DNA from 3 places in the Pseudomonas sp. CM25 genome. Region 2 is predicted to be linked to each of the others. Evidence: riboswitches for the same ligand, from Rfam matches in the RefSeq annotation. Region 2 holds a riboswitch; each other region holds the start of a gene.
What was found. Region 2 has a riboswitch for cobalamin ahead of HP546_RS13515 (CbtB-domain containing protein). Riboswitches for the same ligand answer to the same signal wherever they lie in the genome.
Positions count from the first base shown of each region.

Region 1: linked by a shared signal. The riboswitch ahead of HP546_RS04520 (TonB-dependent siderophore receptor) and the one ahead of HP546_RS13515 (CbtB-domain containing protein) in region 2 are both predicted to bind cobalamin.
Region 3: linked by a shared signal. The riboswitch ahead of cobO (cob(I)yrinic acid a,c-diamide adenosyltransferase) and the one ahead of HP546_RS13515 (CbtB-domain containing protein) in region 2 are both predicted to bind cobalamin.

Region 1 is NZ_JABMCW010000023.1:17,076-20,341, reverse strand. Features, by position in the region: gene HP546_RS04520 (TonB-dependent siderophore receptor) at 1-1,432, opposite strand, end outside; cobalamin riboswitch at 1,541-1,749, opposite strand; gene HP546_RS04515 (outer membrane beta-barrel protein) at 1,912-2,658, shown strand; gene HP546_RS04510 (GNAT family N-acetyltransferase) at 2,692-3,261, opposite strand.
Region 2 is NZ_JABMCW010000105.1:13,183-16,448, reverse strand. Features, by position in the region: partial or broken gene HP546_RS13530 (alpha/beta hydrolase) at 1-372, opposite strand, end outside; gene HP546_RS13525 (LysE family translocator) at 393-1,013, opposite strand; gene HP546_RS13520 (GNAT family N-acetyltransferase) at 1,145-1,624, shown strand; cobalamin riboswitch at 1,706-1,927, shown strand; gene HP546_RS13515 (CbtB-domain containing protein) at 2,020-2,208, shown strand; gene HP546_RS13510 (CbtA family protein) at 2,218-2,904, shown strand; gene HP546_RS13505 (cobalamin biosynthesis protein) at 2,904-3,266, shown strand, end outside.
Region 3 is NZ_JABMCW010000096.1:11,755-15,020, forward strand. Features, by position in the region: gene HP546_RS12780 (cobyrinate a,c-diamide synthase) at 1-770, opposite strand, end outside; gene cobO (cob(I)yrinic acid a,c-diamide adenosyltransferase) at 767-1,378, opposite strand; cobalamin riboswitch at 1,498-1,718, opposite strand; gene HP546_RS12790 (hypothetical protein) at 1,886-2,464, shown strand; gene HP546_RS12795 (hypothetical protein) at 2,485-3,266, opposite strand, start outside.

The DNA of each region.
Region 1 (3,266 bases), on a different contig from region 2:
GCGCAAAAACCAGCCCGGCGCGCCAGTTGCCGCCTTGCAGGCTGCGGTCGCTGCGGCTGTCATTGCCCAGGTTGTCGCGGTCGATATGGTTCTGGTCACGGCGCACGCCGGTCACCAGCGACAGGCGATCGGTGAGTTGCAGGCGGTTTTCCGCAAACAGCGCGAAGGTGCCGGTGGTGGCGAGCGATTGCGGTCGCAGCGGCGAGGCGCTGTGGAAGTCGCCCGGTTGCGGCTGCCACGGGTCGATGTAGTCGCCGCCCACATCGTCGTACGGCGCATTGCTGTCGATGTTGAAACGGACCTTGTTGTACTCGGCACCCACCACCGTCTTGCTGGCCAGCCCGAACAGGCTGTGATCGAAGGCGAACGTCTGACGGTCGCCGAACTGCTCCTGGTTGTGCTTGATCTCCAGGTAGCTGCCGCGTAGCAGCTGCTGGCGCGCGGCGTCCCAGCTGTACGCCTCGGCATTGCGCCAGTGGCGGCGGCTTTTCATGTAGTACAGCTGGTTGCTGGCGCTGACCTGGTCGCTCAGCGTCCAGTCCGTGGTCAGGCGGGTCCACTCATCGACGTAGTGCTGCTTGTCGTTCTGCACGTTGTAGTTCTTGTAGCGCAGGCTGCTGCGGTAGTGGCCGTCGATCAGCGGCGTGCCGTAGTAATTGGCAGGCTTGGCATCGCCGCGCTCGTGGGCGAGGGTGAAGCTGAGGTCGTCAGTGGCGTCGAAGCGCAACGCGGCGCTGAGCGCCAGGCTGTGCGAGGGGGTGCGGTCAACCCAGCCATTGCCGGCTTGCTGGTTCAGCGTAAGCCGGTAGCTCAGGCGTTCGTCCAGGCTACCGCCACTGTCCAGCCCGAGCTGCTGGCGGTCCCATGAACCGTAACCCAGGCGCAGGTGATTGCGGATGTCGCCGCTGAAGGGCTTTTTCGGGATCACATTGACCACCGCACCGGTTGCACCCTCGCCATACAGCACCGACGCCGGGCCACGCAGCACGTCGATGCGCTCCACCATCCACGGGTCGACCGGGAATGTCTGGGTGCCCGCGCCGGCATACATGCGCGCGCCGTCGAACAGCGTCATCACCGAGCCGTGCCCGGTGAAGCCGCGAGCTGCAAGCCCCGTCCCGCCATCGCCTGGCGAGCCGATGTAGGTAATGCCCGGTGAACGGGTTACCGCATCCTGCACGCTGAGGTTGTTGCGCTGCTGGATCTGCTCGGCGCTGATGCTGCTGGTGCTGGCGGGTGTTTCCAGGGCACTGAGGCCCAGGCGCGACCCGGCCGTCGTCGGGGTGGCGAGGTCGAGGATGCGGTTGTCGAACGTGTCGGTGATGGCCGTTGACGGCAGGGCCAGAGGCTTTGGGTCGAAGTCATCGGCCTGGGCCGGCAGGGCGACGGCCAGGCAGGCCGCCAGGGGGTGAAGCTTGAAGATACGGGACATGTCGTTCCACTGCTGCAGGAATGAATGCATCCCGGTGGAAAACACGCAAAGGCTTGCCGTGCAGGCGAGCGCGCGCACGGATTCCGGCCTGCGCCCGCCCACCGCGGGTTGCCAAACAAGGCTTCAGGCCGGTCTCCGGGCTTGCGAGGGGCATGAAACCTTCACCTTCCCATGCCTGAGCACAGTGGTATCTCGAAGGGTTCGCTCGCTTACCGTTGCGGGGGCAGCGCCGGACTTGTCGTGGGCAACACGATGCACCGGCTTCCCGTTTCACCTTGCGCGCGGCGGCGCAGGGCACCTGAAACTGGCGCGCATATGACCACTGCACAGCACGGTCGTCAACCATCGGGCTGACAGGCAATCGCGTGATGAACGGCAAATTCCTGAATATTTGCTGAAGCTTTTTCGAACTATCGCGCCGCCGGGCGTTTCGGAATGTGGGCTAGCTACCCGTTTACATGTCATGGAGACATAGATGCATGCCTACTCATAACCTGCTCCGCCACACCTGCATCCTTGCCCTGATGGGCACCCCGTTGGCAGCCCATGCCGCACCCAGCACCGACCCTCTGTTCACCGTCGGCATTCTCGGCGCCTACGACGAATTCAAGTTTCAGGGCGGCAGTGAAACCCAGACCGAACACGTTGACGAAGGCGGCATCTTTGCCGGCTTTGGCAACAAGATGACCGCAGAGTCCGGTTTCATTTACCAGCTGGGTGCCGAAGGCAAGTATGCCGAGAAGCACGACAACAAACTCAAGGAGGGGCAGGCAGGGCTGGACCTGGGCTGGCGTGCGGCGGTGGATGCGCGCAACTTCGTCGATGTGATCGTGGGCGGCGGCTACATGTGGTCACGGTTTGAAACCGAGCACCGCAGGATCGAAAGCGAACTCACCTACAAGGCGCCGTTCGCCAAGGCGGCGTTGGGTTACAACCACCAGTTCGATGCGGCCACCTTGCGCGTGGAAGCCGGTGTACGGCGAACCCTCGATGGCCGGGTAAAACTGAAGGTGGAAGACTTTGGCAGTGACAGTGCGGACATGAAAGACCGCACCAACCCTTATGCCGAGGTGACCCTGCTGATGAACCAGCAAGGCAACCTGCCGATCCAGGCGGGCGTGTACTACACCCGCACCGAATACCGGCTCGACGACGAGACGCTGTTGGCCGACAACACCGAGCTCAAGCGCGACGAGTACGGCTTCAAGATAGGCCTGGCCTTCTGATCCGGCGGCCCTGCAAACGCACCTGCAGGGCCTTTACCGACCGCGCCGCCGCGACACGCGTGCTTCGATGTTCTTGCGCCCGATCAGCAGCGGCGGTTTCTCTGTCACCGGCTCATCGGCCAGCCACTTGTACATCACCAGGCAGTCCACCAGCCCCAGGCGGGCATGGCGATAGGCCTTGGGCAGCCGGCCAACCGTTTCGAAGCCCAGCTTGTGCCACAACGCCACCGCCACCTCGTTGCTGGCCACCACCGAGTTGAACTGCAGGGCCAGAAAGCCTTCCTGGCGTGCCAGCTTCTGCGAATGTTCGCACATCAGGCGTGCCACGCCCCGGCCGCGGGCGCTCTCGCAGACCATGTAGCCGCAATTGCCCACGTGCGCGCCAGGGCCGGCCGCGTTGGCCTTGAGGTAATACGAACCCAGCAGCTCGCCATCCTCCTCTGCCAGCAGCGTGTGTAATGGCAGCTCCAGCCACAATTGGCGGGCCTGTTCGGCGTTCAGGGCGGGGTCGAATGCGTAAGTTTCGCGGGCCTGGACGGTGGCCTGGAAGGTCGGCCAGAAACGTTCGAAGTCTTCCGGCGTCATGGGGCGAATGTGGATCATGCGGG
Region 2 (3,266 bases):
GGCACGTGCAAACAGCTGCGGCTCACTGGCCAGCATCAGCCCGGTGAGCACGCCGCCAAAGCTGTGCCCGACGGCAAAGCGCGGCACTTCGCCGTACTCGCCACGCCCGGCCTGAAATGCCTCCACGGCCAACGCGGCGGTACGGTTCCAGCCGCGAAACGCCCCGCCATGGTCACTGTCACCGTGCCCCTGGACATCGCACAGCCACAGGTCGAAATGCTCGCCCAGGCGCATCAGCAAAGGCTGATAGGCCAGGCAGCAGAAGCCGTTACCGTGCAAGAAATGCAGCAGCGGCTTGCCGCTGGCCGCGGTGCGCCAGCCACGCAGGGTGAAGCCTTCGGCACATTCGTGGGACCAGGGGATCAACTGCATGGGCTTGGGCAACTCGCGGGCTAGGAAAACGCCGATTCTACAAACAGAAGCGGGTACAGTGAAATCACCAGCAACAGGGCCATCAGGACATTGAACAGCATCAGCCAACGCGGGTTCTGCAGCAGGTTGCGCAGCGCGCTGCCAAACATCACCCACACGCCCACGCTGGGCAGGTTGACCAGGGCGAACAAGGCGGCGATGACGATCACGTTGGTCACATAGCCTTGCGCCGGTGTATAGGTTGTAATCGCCCCCACCGCCATCACCCAGGCCTTTGGATTGACCCACTGGAACGCCGCTGCGCCCCAGAAGCCCATGGGTTTGCGAGCACCGGACGAAGCCGTACCGACTGGCCCGGAAGTGGCGATTTTCCAGGCCAGGTACAGCAGGTAGGCCGCCCCGGTGTAGCGCAGCACTGTGTACAGCGGCGGCCACGCCTTGAACACCTCGCCCAGGCCCAGACCAACGGCCAGCACCATGACCATGAAACCGACGCTGATGCCCACAGCGTGAGGAATCGAGCGGCGCACGCCGAAGTTCACCCCAGAGGCCAGCAACATGGTGTTGTTGGGGCCGGGCGTGATGGAGGACACGAAGGCAAACAGCACGAAGGCGGTCAGCAGGTCGGCAGAGGCGAGCATAGGGGCGGTCCACTTTCTTTATAGGTGCTGTCACACTAACGGAGTCGCCCTCCCCTGCGACCAGTACAGTTTCATTAAATTATGTAGATACACCTCACTGTATTGCTACCCGAATCAAGGAAGCCGTCAACATGAGCGTTACCATTCGCCCTGCCGTTCGCACCGATGCGCAACAGATTCTGGCCTTCATTACCGAACTGGCCGAGTATGAGCGTGCCCGTCACGAAGTGATCGCCAGCGTCGCCGACATCGAGCACAGCCTGTTCGACGAGGGCAGCACGGTGCATGGCCTGATGTGCGAACGCGATGGCCAGGCAATCGGCTTCGCCGTGTATTTCTACAGCTACTCGACCTGGCTCGGGCGCAACGGCATCTACCTGGAAGACTTGTATATCACGCCCGAGCAGCGCGGCGATGGCGCGGGGCGGCAAGTGCTGCAGCACATTGCGCGCGAAGCGGTAGCGAACAACTGCGGGCGGCTGGAGTGGAGCGTGCTGGACTGGAACGAGCCGGCGATCGGCTTTTACCAGAAGCTGGGGGCCGAGGCGCAGGACGAGTGGGTGCGCTATCGCCTGGACGGGGAGAAGCTGGCGGCGTTTGCTCGCGGTTGATGGGGCGGGAGAGGCGCTGTTAGGGGGGGCATCAGGGCCCAGCTCATATCCCGCAATTGACGCCACGCCCGCCCCATGCTCTCCTTATGCCTGCGTTCAGGTGCCCCTTCTGGGGTGAAACGGGAAACCGGTGCGTCGCGGCCCTTCAGCAGGGTCGGACAAGCCCGGTGCTGCCCCCGCAACGGTAAGCGAGCGAAGCGTCTGTACCACTGTGCCCGTAGTTCGGCATGGGAAGGTGACGCTTTTCAGGAGCCCTGCTCTTCCTCGCAAGCCCGGAGACCGGCCTGGCGTTCATGAACACCCCGCGGTGGGCGGGCGCTGTCGCATTCCCTGGGCAATCACGCTCGGGGCTGCCGCGCTTGTCCGTTGCCCACAAAAAAGCAGAGGAACGCGTCATGCCCGTCACCAGCGCCAAGCCACACAGCCTTGCCACCCCCACCACGCTAAGCCAACGCGTCGTCATCGCCGTCGGCGCCAGCCTGCTGGGCCTGTGCCTGGTCTACTTCGCCGGTTTTTCGCACATCGAGGCCGTGCACAACGCTGCCCACGATACCCGCCACAGCGCCGCCTTCCCCTGCCACTGAGTACGCCCGATGATCACGCGCATTGCCCGTACGGCGGGCTTCAGCGGGCTGCTTGCGGCCTTGTTGCTGACCTTGTTGCAAAGCTTCTGGGTGGCCCCGTTGATTCTTCAGGCGGAAACCTACGAGTCTTCGGCCCCGGCCGCACACCACGAACATGGCAGCGAAGTCGCTGCCCATGAGCACAGCGCCGAAGCCTGGTCGCCGGAAGACGGCTGGCAGCGCGTGCTGTCTACGACCGGTGGCAACCTGGTGGTGGCGGTCGGCTTCGCCCTGATCCTGGCCGCGCTCTACAGCCTGCGCGCTCCGAAGCGCGCCAGCACGGGGGCTTTGTGGGGGCTGGCGGGCTTCGCCGTGTTCTGCCTCGCGCCAACCCTGGGCCTGCCCCCAGAACTGCCAGGTACGGCTGCGGCCGACCTTGGGCAACGTCAGGCCTGGTGGATTGGCACCGCCAGCGCCACCGCCCTGGGCCTGGCCTTGCTGGCGTTTGCCCGCCACGGGCTGCTGAAAGCGCTGGGCGCCGTGCTGCTGGTGGTGCCGCATGTGATTGGCGCGCCGCAACCGGAGGTGCACGAAAGCCTGGCTCCCGAAGCACTGCAAGCCCAGTTCAAGCTGGCCTCCTGGCTGACCAACGCCGCCTTCTGGCTGGCCCTGGGCCTGCTAAGCGCCTGGCTGTTCCGCCGCTCAAGCCAGGCCTGATGCCGGTTTTTTACGCCGGTTTTGGCTGCCGCCGGGGCTGCCCGGTGGATACGCTGCTCAGCCTTCTGCGCCAGGCCCTGGATAATCAGGGCCTGGCGCTGGCCGACCTGCACGGTATCGCCAGCATCAGCCTGAAGGCCAACGAACCGGGGTTGCAGCAACTGGCCGAACACCTCGGTTTGCCTTTGGTGCTGTACCATGGCGCGCAACTGCAACCCTACTCCCCCCTGCTCAGCCACCGTTCTGCTGTGGCCCATGCCCACACGGGTTGCTGGGGGGTGGCCGAGAGCGCGGCGTTGGCCCTGGCCAGCCAGCGGCTCGGCACCGCGCGGTTGCTGCTCACACGCCAGGTGATGGGCCCG
Region 3 (3,266 bases), on a different contig from region 2:
AGGTTGGCGCCATAGGTGAAGGCAAAGGCTTCGTCCCGTGCGACACCAATACGCACGCCGGCCAGCAAGGCAGCACTGGCTTGTGGCTCGGGCGCGGCAAAGGCCACTGGCGGCGGCAAGGCAGCATCGCAACTGGCGCCCAGCGCCTCGGCGGCGGCGTCCAGGCGTGCGTCGAGGTCGTTCAGCTCGCTGGCCTGGACCAGGCCCAGGTGACGGCTGGGCAGTTCGATGCCACGCTCGCGCGACAAGCCACCGTACCAGCGCAAGCCTTCGGTCAGGCTGCCCTCCAGCAGTTGCGCGTGGCGCAGGCTGCCGACACGGTTGGCCAGCACGCCGGCGAATGGCAGGTCGGCCTGGTAACGTGCCAGGCCCAGGGCCAATGCGCCGAAGGTCTGAGCCATGGCCGTGCCATCGATCACCGCCAGCACCGGCACGCCAAAGTGGCGCGCCAGGTCGGCGCTGGACGGCGTGCCGTCGAACAGCCCCATTACCCCTTCGATCAGGATCAGGTCGGCGTCACCTGCGGCTTGCCACAACAGGCGGCGGCTTTCCTCGGCACCGATCATCCACAAATCCAGTTGATAAACCGGCGCACCGCTGGCACGTTCCAGAATCATCGGATCGAGAAAATCTGGCCCGCATTTGAACACCCGCACCTTGCGCCCGTGGTTACGGTGCAAGCGGGCCAACGCAGCAGTAACGGTGGTCTTGCCCTGGCCCGAGGCCGGTGCCGCGATCAACACGGCGGGGCAATGACGGGGCTGGTTCACAGTTCTACGCCCTTTTGTGCGCGGATCCCGGCCTGAAAGGCGTGCTTGAGCATGCCCATTTCGGTCACCGTGTCCGCCAGCTCGATCATCTCGGGCTTGGCCGCACGGCCGGTGACGATCACATGCTGCATGGGCGGACGGGCCTGGATGTCGGAAAGCACCTGGTCAAGGTCGAGATAGCCATGCTTGAGGGCGATGTTCAGCTCATCCAGTACCACGAACTGCACGCTCGGGTCCTGCAGCAACTGGCGCGAAACGGCCCAGGCCGCTTCGGCGGCGGCGATATCACGCTGGCGGTCCTGGGTCTCCCAGGTAAAGCCTTCGCCCATCACGTGGTAGCGCACCTGCTCGGGGAAACGCCGGAAGAACAGCTCCTCACCGGTGCTGTTACGGCCCTTGATGAACTGCACCACGCCACACTGCATGCCATGGCCCAGGGCGCGCGCGAGCATACCGAAGGCCGAGCTGCTCTTGCCCTTGCCATTGCCGGTCAGCACCAGCAACAGGCCGCATTCGTTGGGGGAATTGGCGATACGTTCGTCGATGATCGCCTTCTTGCGCTGCATGCGCGCCAAGTGGCGTTCGTCGCGTTCGGTGGGTTCGCTCATCAGGGTTCTCCGCTGGCTGGCGCCACGGCAACGCGCGACGGCAGGTAATAGGCAGGCAAACGGAGAACGCGCAGGGGCCGCGGCCGCAGGCCACGGTGCACCGCGCATCACCCTCCGTGATGCCGTTGGCAGTTTCAGGCCGGTCTCCGGGCTTGTGAGCGGGCCTTGGCCCGGGCCTGCGCGCCTTCCCGGGTGCTGGCACCCAGTGGCCCTGCGCGGCCGCGACTCACCTACCGTTGCGGGGGCAGCGCCGGAATCGCGCCCTGCTGGCGCCCACCGGCTTCCCAGTTTCACCCTGCCAGGTCGAGGCTGGCAGGGCACCTGAAACACGCGCGAAGGTTAGAGGGTTGCACCCTGAGCGTCAATCGAACCGGGACCATTGCCGTCGAACAGGCACGCCACCGCGCAATGGCCAAATCCCCAAGGTGTGCCACACTCAACCCAGTGATGGCTCATAGCCATCACCCCCGAGTGAATGGGAACACACCTGCAACAGGAGAGCGCAGCATGCGAGGCCAGATCATCAACAACCCGCGCCTGGAGTTTCTCAGCCCCGTGCTGGAGCGCTGGGTCGACTGCATCGACCGCTTCAACCAGTTTGCCGGCGATGCTGAAGCCCCTTACTGGCACGGCGCCGCTGCCAACGTCGGGCTGCTGGCAGCGGCCGCCTGGCAGGCCGAGCTGGCAGCATTGCAGCAGTTCGCCGGCAAGAAGCAGCGCGACGAAGGCGAAAACGAAGGGCGTTGCGACCTGTCGATCATCAGCGCCGAGGAGGCCCTGTACCTCAGTACAAGCCAGCGCTGGCCGAAGGTCGGCCGGCTGGACATGGCTGGCGCCCTGCAACAGACCGCCGCCCTCGCCCGACAGGTCGCCTACCCGAGCCAGTTGAAGGCGGCGGCGCTGTTCATCAGCCCCTGGAAAGCAGGCCAGCACGCCAGCCCCGAAGAACTGCAGGACCTGGTCGACGACCTGAAAACGCATACCGCCTGCGCCATCGCCTGGTACTTCCCGTATGCCTATCGCAAGCTGCACAACGAGCAAGGCCAGTACTTCCCGGGGGTGGCGCTGCTGCTCAAACAAGCCTGAGCAGCGGGACGGCCACAAGATCAGGCCGGGAAGAAACGATCGACCAACTGCGGGCTACCCAGGCGCTCGAGGTAGGCATCCCTGGCAAACACCACGCCAGTGCGCAAGTCATACACCGGACCTGAAGCCGGCTTGGGTACCTGGCGCAACCGGACATTGACAAAGCGGTAGTCCGCCCCGGTGATCTGGCCTATATGCTCGATCTGGAAATAGGCGCCAGGCATGAACAAGGTTTCGGCTTCCTCCTTGTAGGCAGAGAACGCCGTGACCGGAACGCCACTCGAATACGCGCCAGCAGGTAGTTCGAACACCACTGAACTTTCATCGAACACACCGAGTTCCCCCGTACTGGCCATGTCATCCGGGTCGGCGGCGAACTTGCGCATCATGTATGGGTTTTCGGTGAAGGATGAGAGATCGGTGTTGACCAATGTATCGCCTACCTTGAAACGCCCACTGCAAAAATGCACGCCACTGGTGCCTCGTACCCCGTGCCCGCCGCGGTAAAGGGGGACTGCAGCATCCCGGGGCAGGCGCTCCATACTGGTTGCAAGCTTGTTCAGGTAGCGGACCGACGAGCTGGTTCGCTGCCCCTCACGCAGGAAACTGTTGATCGAATCATCATGCGTGTAGACCTCGATCAGGCTGTTGTTGTAGCCCGCGCCCTCCCGGTAGGTGTATTGCGCCTGCCCCTCGTACTCGACGTATTCGTATCCCTGGGAATCGGATAACGGATCGCCCCCGTCAGGCACCAAGGCGATATCCGCTGAATCCAGCAGCGCCTGATGCCGCAAGAACGCCT